3 regions of the Luteibacter sp. HA06 genome follow, and region 1 is predicted to be linked to each of the others. Evidence: predicted binding sites of a transcription regulator. Region 1 holds the regulator's gene; each other region holds the start of a gene.
The links. Region 1 encodes FliA, which starts transcription of late flagellar genes. Its sites were predicted from a motif close to TAAAGTTTNNCNNNCNNNGGCCGATAA; they were not measured.
Positions count from the first base shown of each region.

Region 2: a site for FliA is predicted at 1,502-1,528, ahead of ACVWWJ_RS16985 (chemotaxis protein CheW). Genes of this name have one in related genera too.
Region 3: a site for FliA is predicted at 2,099-2,125, ahead of ACVWWJ_RS03745 (methyl-accepting chemotaxis protein). Genes of this name have one in related genera too.

Region 1 covers NZ_JBSSDZ010000001.1:1,335,814-1,339,089, forward strand. The annotation lists gene flhF (flagellar biosynthesis protein FlhF) at 1-455, shown strand, start outside; gene ACVWWJ_RS05970 (MinD/ParA family protein) at 518-1,393, shown strand; gene ACVWWJ_RS05975 (RNA polymerase sigma factor FliA) at 1,390-2,121, shown strand; gene cheY (chemotaxis response regulator CheY) at 2,176-2,577, shown strand; gene ACVWWJ_RS05985 (protein phosphatase CheZ) at 2,588-3,232, shown strand; gene ACVWWJ_RS05990 (chemotaxis protein CheW) at 3,240-3,276, shown strand, end outside.
Region 2 covers NZ_JBSSDZ010000001.1:3,680,244-3,683,519, forward strand. The annotation lists gene ACVWWJ_RS16980 (methyl-accepting chemotaxis protein) at 1-884, opposite strand, end outside; gene ACVWWJ_RS16985 (chemotaxis protein CheW) at 936-1,451, opposite strand; gene ACVWWJ_RS16990 (chemotaxis protein CheA) at 1,723-3,276, opposite strand, start outside.
Region 3 covers NZ_JBSSDZ010000001.1:853,123-856,398, reverse strand. The annotation lists gene ACVWWJ_RS03745 (methyl-accepting chemotaxis protein) at 62-2,044, opposite strand; gene ppc (phosphoenolpyruvate carboxylase) at 2,199-3,276, opposite strand, start outside.

The DNA.
Region 1 (3,276 bases):
ACAGCCTGCGCAACGTGCTTCTTCAGCTGCGCGGCAAGCACACCGTGCTGGTCGACACCGCCGGCATGGCCGGCAACGATCCCAAGCTGCAGCAGCAGTTCGACACGCTGCGCGCCACGTCGAACCTCCGCGTCTGCCTGGTGCTCGCCGCCAATGCGCAGGCGCAGGCCATCGACAATGCGATCCGCTCATACACGCCACTGTCGCCGCAGACCGCCATTCTTACCAAGCTCGACGAGGCCCCGCTGATCGGCGGCGCACTGTCGGCACTGATTCGTCATGCGATGCCCCTGGACTACACCACCGACGGGCAGCGCGTACCTGAAGATATCGCCTCCGCCGATGCGCGCAAGCTGGTCTGCCTCGCAGCCCAGTTGCTCAAGCAGCGCAACGAGGAGCCCGACGACGCCATCCTTGCCGATCGTTTCGGCACGGCAGCGCCCGCGCTGGCCTGACCGGGAACCCGCAGAACGTGACTACCGCAACCGCACACTCTTTCACGGCAGTGAACTCCTTCATGACCACACACGTCGATAGCACCCAGGCCGCCGGCCTCAACTGGCTTGACGACCGTCGCCCCACACGCAGCATCGCGATCGCGGGCGGCAAGGGCGGTGTCGGCAAGACCACCGTGGCGGTCAATCTCGGTATGGCCCTGGCCATGGGCGGACGCGACGTCGTCCTGCTCGACGCTGACCTCGCCATGGCGAACATCGACGTGCTGCTGGGTCTGCAGCCGACCCGTCACCTCGGGCACATGCTCGAGGGCGAATGCCGCATCGAGGACCTGATCCTCCAGGCGCCGCACGGCCTGAAAGTGATTCCGGCCACCTCGGGCGCGCGCCGCATGGCCCAGCTGCCGAACATCGAGCACGCCGCGGTGATCCGCGCGTTCGACGAATACCCGATCGCCCCTGAATACCTGATCGTCGACACCGCGGCCGGCATTTCCGACAGCGTGTCCATGTTCGCCGCGGCTTCCGATGAGGTGGTGGTGGTCGTGTGCGACGAACCGGCCTCGCTGACCGACGCCTACGCCCTGATCAAGGTCATGAGCCGCGAGTTCGGCGTCAACCGCTTCCGGATCGTGGCCAACATGGTTCGCCACGCCCAGGAAGGCCGCCAGCTTTTCGAGAAGCTCTCGCGGGTGGCCAACCGGTTCCTGGATGTCTCCCTGGATTTCATGGGGATGGTCCCGCACGACGAGTACCTGCGCCAGGCCATTCGCCGTCAGTCGGCCGTGGTCGACGTCTGGCCGAGCAGCCGATCTGCCGTCGGATTCAAGAATCTGGCCAGGTCGGTCGATACATGGGGTGAACCCGAACCCCGTGCTCAGGGTCGCATCGGCTTTTTCGCCGAGCGGTCCCACCTGGGAGGAGGGTTGCCACTGTGAGCGTTGCGACGGAATACCTTGAAGTCACACGGATTCCTGCAGATCAACTGGTGCGCACCCACGCACCGCTGGTCCGCCGGATCGCCTATCACCTGATGGGCCGGCTACCGCCGAGCGTGGATGCGAACGACCTCATGCAGGCCGGAATGATCGGACTGCTCGAGGCCGCAAGAAATTACTCGCCGACTCGCGCGGCCAGTTTCGAGACCTATGCGGGTATCCGCATACGTGGCGCGATGCTGGACGAACTGCGCAAGACGGACTGGACCCCGCGCTCCGTCCATCGGAAGTTGCGCGAGGTGGCTGAGGTAACGAGACAGATCGAAAATGAGACAGGTGGGGATGCCGAAGACGCCGAGGTGATGAAGCGGCTTGGTATCGACGCCATGGAATACAACCAGATTCTGGCCGACGCGGCGAGCGCGCGGTTGCTCAGCCTTACGGCGCCGGAAGGCGACGAAGGCGCAGCGATCGATGTCGCAGACCCCGACGCCGCAGGTCCGGAAGGGATCTTCGAGCAGGACGGCTTGCGCGATGCGCTGGCGCAGTCCATCGACGGCCTGCCCGAACGCGAGAAGCTGGTGATGTCGCTGTACTACGATGAAGAGCTCAACCTGAAGGAAATCGGTGCGGTACTCGGTGTCAGCGAATCGCGGGTGTGCCAGATCCATGGCCAGGCCCTGATTCGCCTCCGCGCTCGCATGACAGGTTGGAAAGAAAAGCATTGACGGCATTACGGTGCCGTCGCCGGTAAGAAACGCGCAGTCAGGCGGAGACGAGTTTTGGACAAGAACATGAAAATCCTCGTGGTGGACGATTTCTCCACCATGCGACGCATCGTCAGGAACCTCCTGGTCGAGCTGGGATTTACGAACACCCTCATCCAGGAGGCTGAAGACGGTACCGCGGCGCTCGTGATGCTGCGTGCCCAGCCCTTCGATCTGGTCGTGACCGACTGGAACATGCCCAACATGACGGGTATCGACCTGCTTCGCGCCATCCGCGCGGATGCCGCGCTGAAGTCGATGCCGGTGCTCATGGTCACGGCGGAAAACAATCGCGACCAGATCATCGCCGCCGCGCAGAGCGGCGTGAACGGCTACGTGGTCAAGCCATTCACGGCGGTCACGCTGAAGGAAAAGCTCGACAAGATCTTTGAACGACTCGCCGCGGCTGCGGGCTAAGGGAATGACGATGAACACCATGCTTACCGCCGGCCACGAGGTCGTTCCCGAGCTGCGCGAGCTGCTCGATGCCGATGACAGCGTCGCCTTCGAACAGGCGCTCGACCGCCTGCTGCGCAGCCGTGAACAGCACCTGTTCCTGGCCTTGGGCCACCTGGCGCGCGATCTCCACGAGTCGGTGCGCCGCCTCGCTTCCGACATCTCCAGCGATGGCGTGCCGGGCAACATGAGCGATGCGCGTAAGCACCTGCGCGACGTCCTCGAAATGAGCTCCCAGGCAGCGCACCGCACCCTCGACTTCAGCGACAAGCTGCGTCCGCAGGCACAGGCGCTGGCCAAGCAGGCCGACGAAGTGCTCGTGCTCGATCACGCTGATCCGTCCTTTGCGCCGAACGCTACGGCGCTCGCCGTCCGCGTGGGCGATTTCGCGCAGAGCTGCGACATCGGCCTGGGTGAGATGGTCGAAGCGCAGTCCTGGCAGGATCTCTCCGGCCAGCGTGTCGCCCAGGTTGAAGCCTTCATGGCCAAGGTGGAATCGTCCCTGATTGAACTGGTGCGCCTCACCGGTTCGCTCGCGGGCGGCACCCATGCACCCGCCGCGGACAAGGTCAGCCAGGACGAAGTGGATCGACTGCTCAGCGAATTCGGGTTCTGAGCGCCGTATGAGCGTGGAGCTGGACAACGAGCTACTCAATGTCT
Region 2 (3,276 bases), 2.3 Mb from region 1:
CGCTGCGAGAGGTCGTCGTTGCCGCGCGAGATCTGCTGCGCGGCGGTGCTGACCGAACCCGAACCGTGGCGCACTTCGCCGACGATCGCGCTGAGGCGCTCGTCCATGGCGCGGAAGGCTTCCTGCAACTGACCGAGTTCGTCGCTACGCGTGACCTGGATATCGTGCCCGAGCTTGCCTTCGGCGATCTGGTGCGCGACCGACACGGTGTGCGACAGCGTGCGGATGATGGAGCGAACAACCAGCACACCGATCAGCAGGCAGATAAACAGGCCGATGGCCAGCGAACCGATGCTGAGTGCGCGAACCGTCTGGTACTGCGCGGTTTCCTTGGCGTAGATGGCCGAGGCTTCGTCGCGCTTGGCTTCGATGAGCTTGCCGAGCTGGGTCTGGCGGTCCATCAGAAGCGGGCGAACCTGCAGTTCGAGCACGTCGCTGGAACCTTCGTCACCCTGATTCAGGGCGTCGACCATGTCCGACTTGGCCTGGTCGTAGTCGGCGTTTGTGGACTGCCACTTGTCGTAGAGCTTCTTGACGTCGGCCGACATCGGTACCTTGACGAAGTCAGCCTTCAGCTTGTTCATCTCGTCCTGGTACTTCTGGAACTCGGCGACCTTCTGCTTCACCGCGTCCTTGTTGCTGACCTTGCTGGCGGCTTCGCCGAGAACCACAAAGGACATCAGCGAGTCGGTATTGATGCGGCTCAGGGTCTCGGTGGGAGCAAGCTCTTCCTCGTAGATCTGGCGCATGCCTTCGTTCTGGAAGTGCATCGCACCCAGGCCGACGGCCGCACCACCCAGGAGCATGAGCGTGAGCAAACCGAGCACGCCGTAGAGGCGGCCGCGAACGGTCAGGGCGGGTACTTTGAACTTGAACTTCTTCATCACGGTTCCAATCAGCAAAGTGCGGCTAGGGCTACGCGGCGTTCGTTACGCTCAGGCGACGGCTTTGACATCCGTGGAGGCCAAAGCGGCCTCCAGCATCTGTGCGTCCTGCGGCTGGAGCAGGCGATCGACGTCGAGCAAAAGCACCATGCGCTCGGCGACGGACGTGAGTCCTTTCAGGTATTCGGTGTCGACGGTGGTACCCATGTCGGGGACCGGGCGGATGTCGCCCGGGGCGACCTCGACCACGTCGGACACGGCATCGACCACGATGCCGAACTGGCGGCCGTTGACCATCACGATGACCGTGACGGTGGTGGCGGTGTATTCCTCACGTGCCAGGCCGAAGCGCAGGCGCAGGTCGAGCACGGGCACGATGGCACCGCGCAGGTTGAGCACGCCGAGCACATAGCCGGGCGCCTGGGGAATGCGGGTCACCGGCGTCCAGCCGCGAATTTCGCGGACGGCGAGGATATCGACGCCATATTCCTCGTTGCCGAGGTTCACGGTGAGGTACTGCGCGGCCTCTTCAGGCACGGCGGTGGCGGAGCTGGCTTGCTGGTTCATGTCGTTCCCACGGCGGATCGGATCGGCGGTTCGGGACCCCTTCCCTTGGGGTATCGGCCATCGCGGTGGGTTCTTGAGGGCAAATCTGTCGAAAATTGCTCAGGGGATGGGGCTTTGCCACGCCCTTGCCATACCCTTGTGGGAGCCGATTCATCGGCGATCCCGCGGCAGCGGGCCGGGTTGCGGCTAGCGCCCTATCGCCGCTGAAGCGGCTCCCACACAGAGCAGAGCCCACACAGAGCAGGGCCCCTCCAGAAAGGGGTCCTGGCAATCAGGCGGCTTTGCGGCGCGCCTGCATGCGGACCAGGCCGGTGACGTCGGCGATAAGCGCGACGGAGCCATCGGCGAGGATGGTCGCGCCGGAGATACCGGTCACGCGACGGTAGTTGGCTTCGAGCGACTTCACGACCGCCTGCTGCTGGCCGATCAGTTCGTCGACGAACAGGCCGATACGGGTGCCCTCGCCTTCCACGACGATCACGATGCCTTCGTCCACCGCGCGACGCTGCCCGGCACAGCCGAACACGTCGAACAGGCGGACGATCGGCATCCAGTTGTCGCGGAAGCGGAACAGCTCGCCACCGCCGGCCACGCTGCGGACGGTATCCGGCTTGACCTGCACCGACTCGATGATGGACACGAGCGGCACGATGTAGATTTCCTCGCCCACCGCGGCGGTGAGGCCGTCGATGATGGCGAGCGTCAGCGGCAAAGTGATGGTGAACGTGGTGCCACTGCCCTGCACGCTGCGAATGGCGACGGTGCCGCCCAGGTCCATGACATTGCGACGAACCACGTCCATGCCCACACCACGACCGGAAAGGTCCGTAGTCGCTGCGGCGGTGGAGAAGCCCGCCTCGAAGATCAGGTCGCTTACAGCCTCGTCGGACATCCCTTCGCCGGTGGCGATGATGCCGCGCTGGATCGCCTTTGCCACGATGGCGTCGCGATTGAGGCCGGCGCCGTTGTCGGCCACTTCGACGACGATCGAACCGCCGCGATGGAAGGCTTCCAGACGCAGGGTGCCGGTGTCGCCCTTGCCTGCGGCGAGGCGCTTGTCCGGCATTTCCAGGCCATGGTCGATCGCGTTGCGGACCAGATGGACCAGCGGATCGCCGATCTTCTCGAGCACGGTTTTGTCGAGCTCCGTGGTCTCGCCGCGCATGTCGAGCACGACCTTCTTGTCGAGCTTCTGCGCCAGGTCGCGGACCAGGCGCGGGAATCGGTTGAACACCGTGCTGATCGGCAGCATGCGGATGCTCATAACGCTTTCCTGCAGCTCGCGCGTATGGCGGCCGAGCTGGGCCAAGCCATGGCGAAGCATTTCAAGCTGCGAGGCATCGACGCCGTCGTTGAACTGGCTGAGCATGGACTGGGTGATGACCAGCTCGCCGACGAGGTTGATCAGCGTGTCGATCTTTTCGATGCCGACGCGGACCGAGCTCGACTCACTGTTGGCAGCGGGATCGCGCACGGCACGCGGGCCGGCGGCGGCCACAGGAGCAGCCACGGCAACCTCGGCGACCGGCGCCGGAGCGGCAAGGCGCGGCGTGACCGTCAGATCGCAATCGCCGTCCACCCAATCGAACACACCTTCGACAGCGGCGCGCTTGGCACCGGCGTCGAGGCGCAGCGTCCAGCCGAGGTAGGACGACTCGGCGTCCATGTCGGCCAGCGCGGGAAGCTTGCTGGCGTCGCAGGTGACCGCGAGGGGGCCGAGGGCCTCGAGTTCGCGGAACATGCGCGCCGGATCGTTGCCGGACTTCAGCAGGTAATCGAAGGGACGGAAGGCGATATCCCAGCCTTCGACCGCCTCGGCCGGTGC
Region 3 (3,276 bases), 480 kb from region 1:
GGAGCCGCTTCAGCGGCGATGCCTTATGTGGGAGCCGCTTCAGCGGCGATGCTCTCTGCCTCTACAACCGAAACACCTCAACCACCCGCGCCAGCTCACCTGCCTGATCCTCCAGGCTCTTCGCCGCCGCCGCGGCCTCTTCGACCAGCGCCGAGTTCTGCTGCGTCGAGTCGTCCATCCGCGACACCGCGTGATTGATCCGGCCGATCTGCTCGGACTGTTCGCTGGTCGCACGGCTGATATGGCCCACAAGGTCGGCCACGTCGCGAATGCGACCAAGCACCGTCGCCATGTTGCGGCCTGCTTCGGTCACCAGGCCGTGGCCTGCATCGACCTGTTCCACCGACTCGGTGATCAGCGATTCGATTTCCTTTGCCGCCGTGGCGCTGCGCTGGGCAAGGTTGCGTACCTCTTCGGCCACCACCGCGAAGCCCCTGCCCTGCTCGCCGGCGCGTGCTGCTTCGACCGCGGCGTTGAGCGCGAGGATATTCGTCTGGAACGCGATGCCATTGATGATGCCGATGACGTCCGCGATGCGCTGGGCGGAGGTCTGGATGCCGTTCATCGCGTCGACCGCTTCCTGCATCGAGCCGGCCTCCTGCTGCACGGCGATGCTCGCGTGCTCGGCCAGGGTGTTCGCACGGGCGGCATTGCCTGCGTTGTCACGCACGGTGCGGGTGAGCTCATCGAGGCTCGACGCCGTCATCTGCAACTCGTGCGCCTGGGTTTCCGTGCGCGTGGAAAGATCCGCATTGCCTGCGGCGATCTCGGAGGTGCTGTCCGCCATGCTGGCTGCCGCCTTGCGCACGGAGCGTGCGATATCGCCGAGGCCATCGCCAATACCGTCGATGGAGCGCATCAACTGTCCGATCTCGTCGCCGCGCGTGGTTTCCAGGCGTGCTGTGAGATCGCCTTCGGCAAGGCGCCGGGCCGCCTCGACGGCATGCGACAGCGGCCGCGTGATGCGCGCACGAATCGCTATGACAAGCAGCAGGCAGAGGACGGCGACCATGCCGACGGCCGTGCCGAACGCAACCATACGCAGGTGCCGCACCGGCCCATATAGCTCGTCCATGTCGACCGTGCCGGCGACCAGCCAGCTCCAGGCGGGGTCGGTTGCATAGATCGCAAGGCGATCGACATTGTGACCGTCGATGCTCACGCGGTAGCGCAGTTCGCCCTTCTTGCCGGAGAGCATGCGTCCGAAGACCGGCTGTCCATCGACATCCATCACCTTTAGCGCGGCACCGTCGGCCCGGGCAGCGGTGTCTTTGGTCATCGGGTCGACGATGAAGGTGCCATAGCGCTTGCCGGCGCTGGCGTCGATCACCGAATAGTAACCACTCTGGCCGATGCGGATCGAAGCGATTTCCTGCGACAGGTTCGCCATCTCGCTGGTGATTTCCACGCCCACGAACCAGGCGCCAACGACGTTGCCGGACGCGTCGTGGATCGGCTCGTAACGGGTGATGTACGGACGATCGAAGAGAACGGCCGGACCGCCGTACGACTTGTTCGATAGCAGCATAGGGAAGGCCGGATGCGCATGATCGATCGATGTACCGACGGCGCGCGAGCCGTCTTCTTTCTTCAGCGACGTGCTGACTCGGATGAAATCGGGCCCGTCACGGACGAACAGCGTGGCGACCACGTGCGCGCGAGCCGAGAACTCGTCGACCTGGGTGAAATCGCCGTTGAGTGCCTTGCCGTCGTGGAGCAGCGTCGGCACGGTGTGGCCTCCCATCATCACGCGGTGTTTGTCGTCCACCGAGAACGCGCCCGGGTAGTAGCTTTCGAACAGGCCGAGGAAGCGGTCCGATTCGGCCAGCAACGCCCCGCTGAACGTATTGACCGTGGCGATGATGGCGCGGTTTCCACGCTCGAGGTCGTCGCGCGCCCTGGTTTCAAGTTCGTGCGAGACCATGGCGGTCACCACGATGGTGAGCACCGCGACGCCCAGCGCGACGATTCCGACCACGAGCAGGGTCAGGCGGGCGCCCACGCTCATGCTGCGCCCGAAGGCGCGATTACCGATGCTGTTCATACCGAGCCTTTGCGATGTCTTCGGGCATCCCTTGCGGATGCCCTTACACCGGCGTTTTCGGCAGTGTCCGGCCAGACTTTAGGCCTCGGTCGCATTCTCTTGACCGACTGAGACGCCGGGACGTCACGTCCCGGTGTTTTGTATGGCAAATCGATCAGCCGGTATTCTGCAGGCCCTGGGAAACACCATTGACGCAGGCGACCAGCGCGTTGAGCAGCGCGTCGTCCTTGCCGTCCGTCGCGCGCCAGCGCTTGAGCAGGTCGACCTGGAGCAGGCTCATGGGGTCGACATACGGATTGCGCAGGCGGATGGAGGTCGCCAGCCGCGGATCGCCCGCCAACAGTTCGTTCGCACCCTTCAGCTTCAGGACCCAGGCCACCGTCCGTTCGAATTCGGCACGGATCATCGGGAAGAAGCGCTCATGCAGCGGACCGGCCAGCCTGGAGAACGCTTCGGCGATATCGATATCAGCCTTGGCCAACACCATCTCGACGTCATCCAGCATGGTCGACACGAACGGCCACTCACGTGCCATGCGCACGAGGTGCTCGTCACCGCATTCCTTGGACACAGCGTCGAGTGCACTGCCGAGGCCATACCAACCGGTGAGGACGGCGCGGCACTGGGTCCATGAGAAGACCCAGGGAATCGCGCGGAGGTCCTCGACGCCTTTCATGCTGCGGCGACGTGCCGGACGCGAACCGAGCGTCATCCGCTCGATGACATCAATGGGCGTGGCGCCGCGGAAATAGTCGACGAAGCCCTCGGTGTCGACAAACGCACGGTAGGCCTTGCGACTCTCCGCGGACAACATCGCCATGGTGTCCTTCCAGCCGGACTCGCGCACTTCGACTTCGCGGGGACGCAACGAAGCTCGCATCACCGCACCGAGCGTCTGTTCGAGGTTACGTACCGCGAGGGCGCGGATGCCGTACTTCCGGTGGATCACCTCACCCTGCTCGGTCACGCGTAGCACGCCACCGACGGAACCGCGTGGCGAGGCCATGAGCGCAGGTGTAATACGCGAGCCGCCGCGACTGGCCGAGCCGCCGCGGCCATGAAAGAACGCCACGCGGATGCCGGCTTTCGCCGCCACCTCGAGGAGGTCGACCTGGGCTCGCTGGAGGCTCCACTTCGAGGCCAGCGTGCCGCCATCCTTGCCACTGTCCGAATAGCCGAGCATGACCCATTGGCGGTCGCCACGCGCCTTGAGATGCTCGCGATAGACCGGG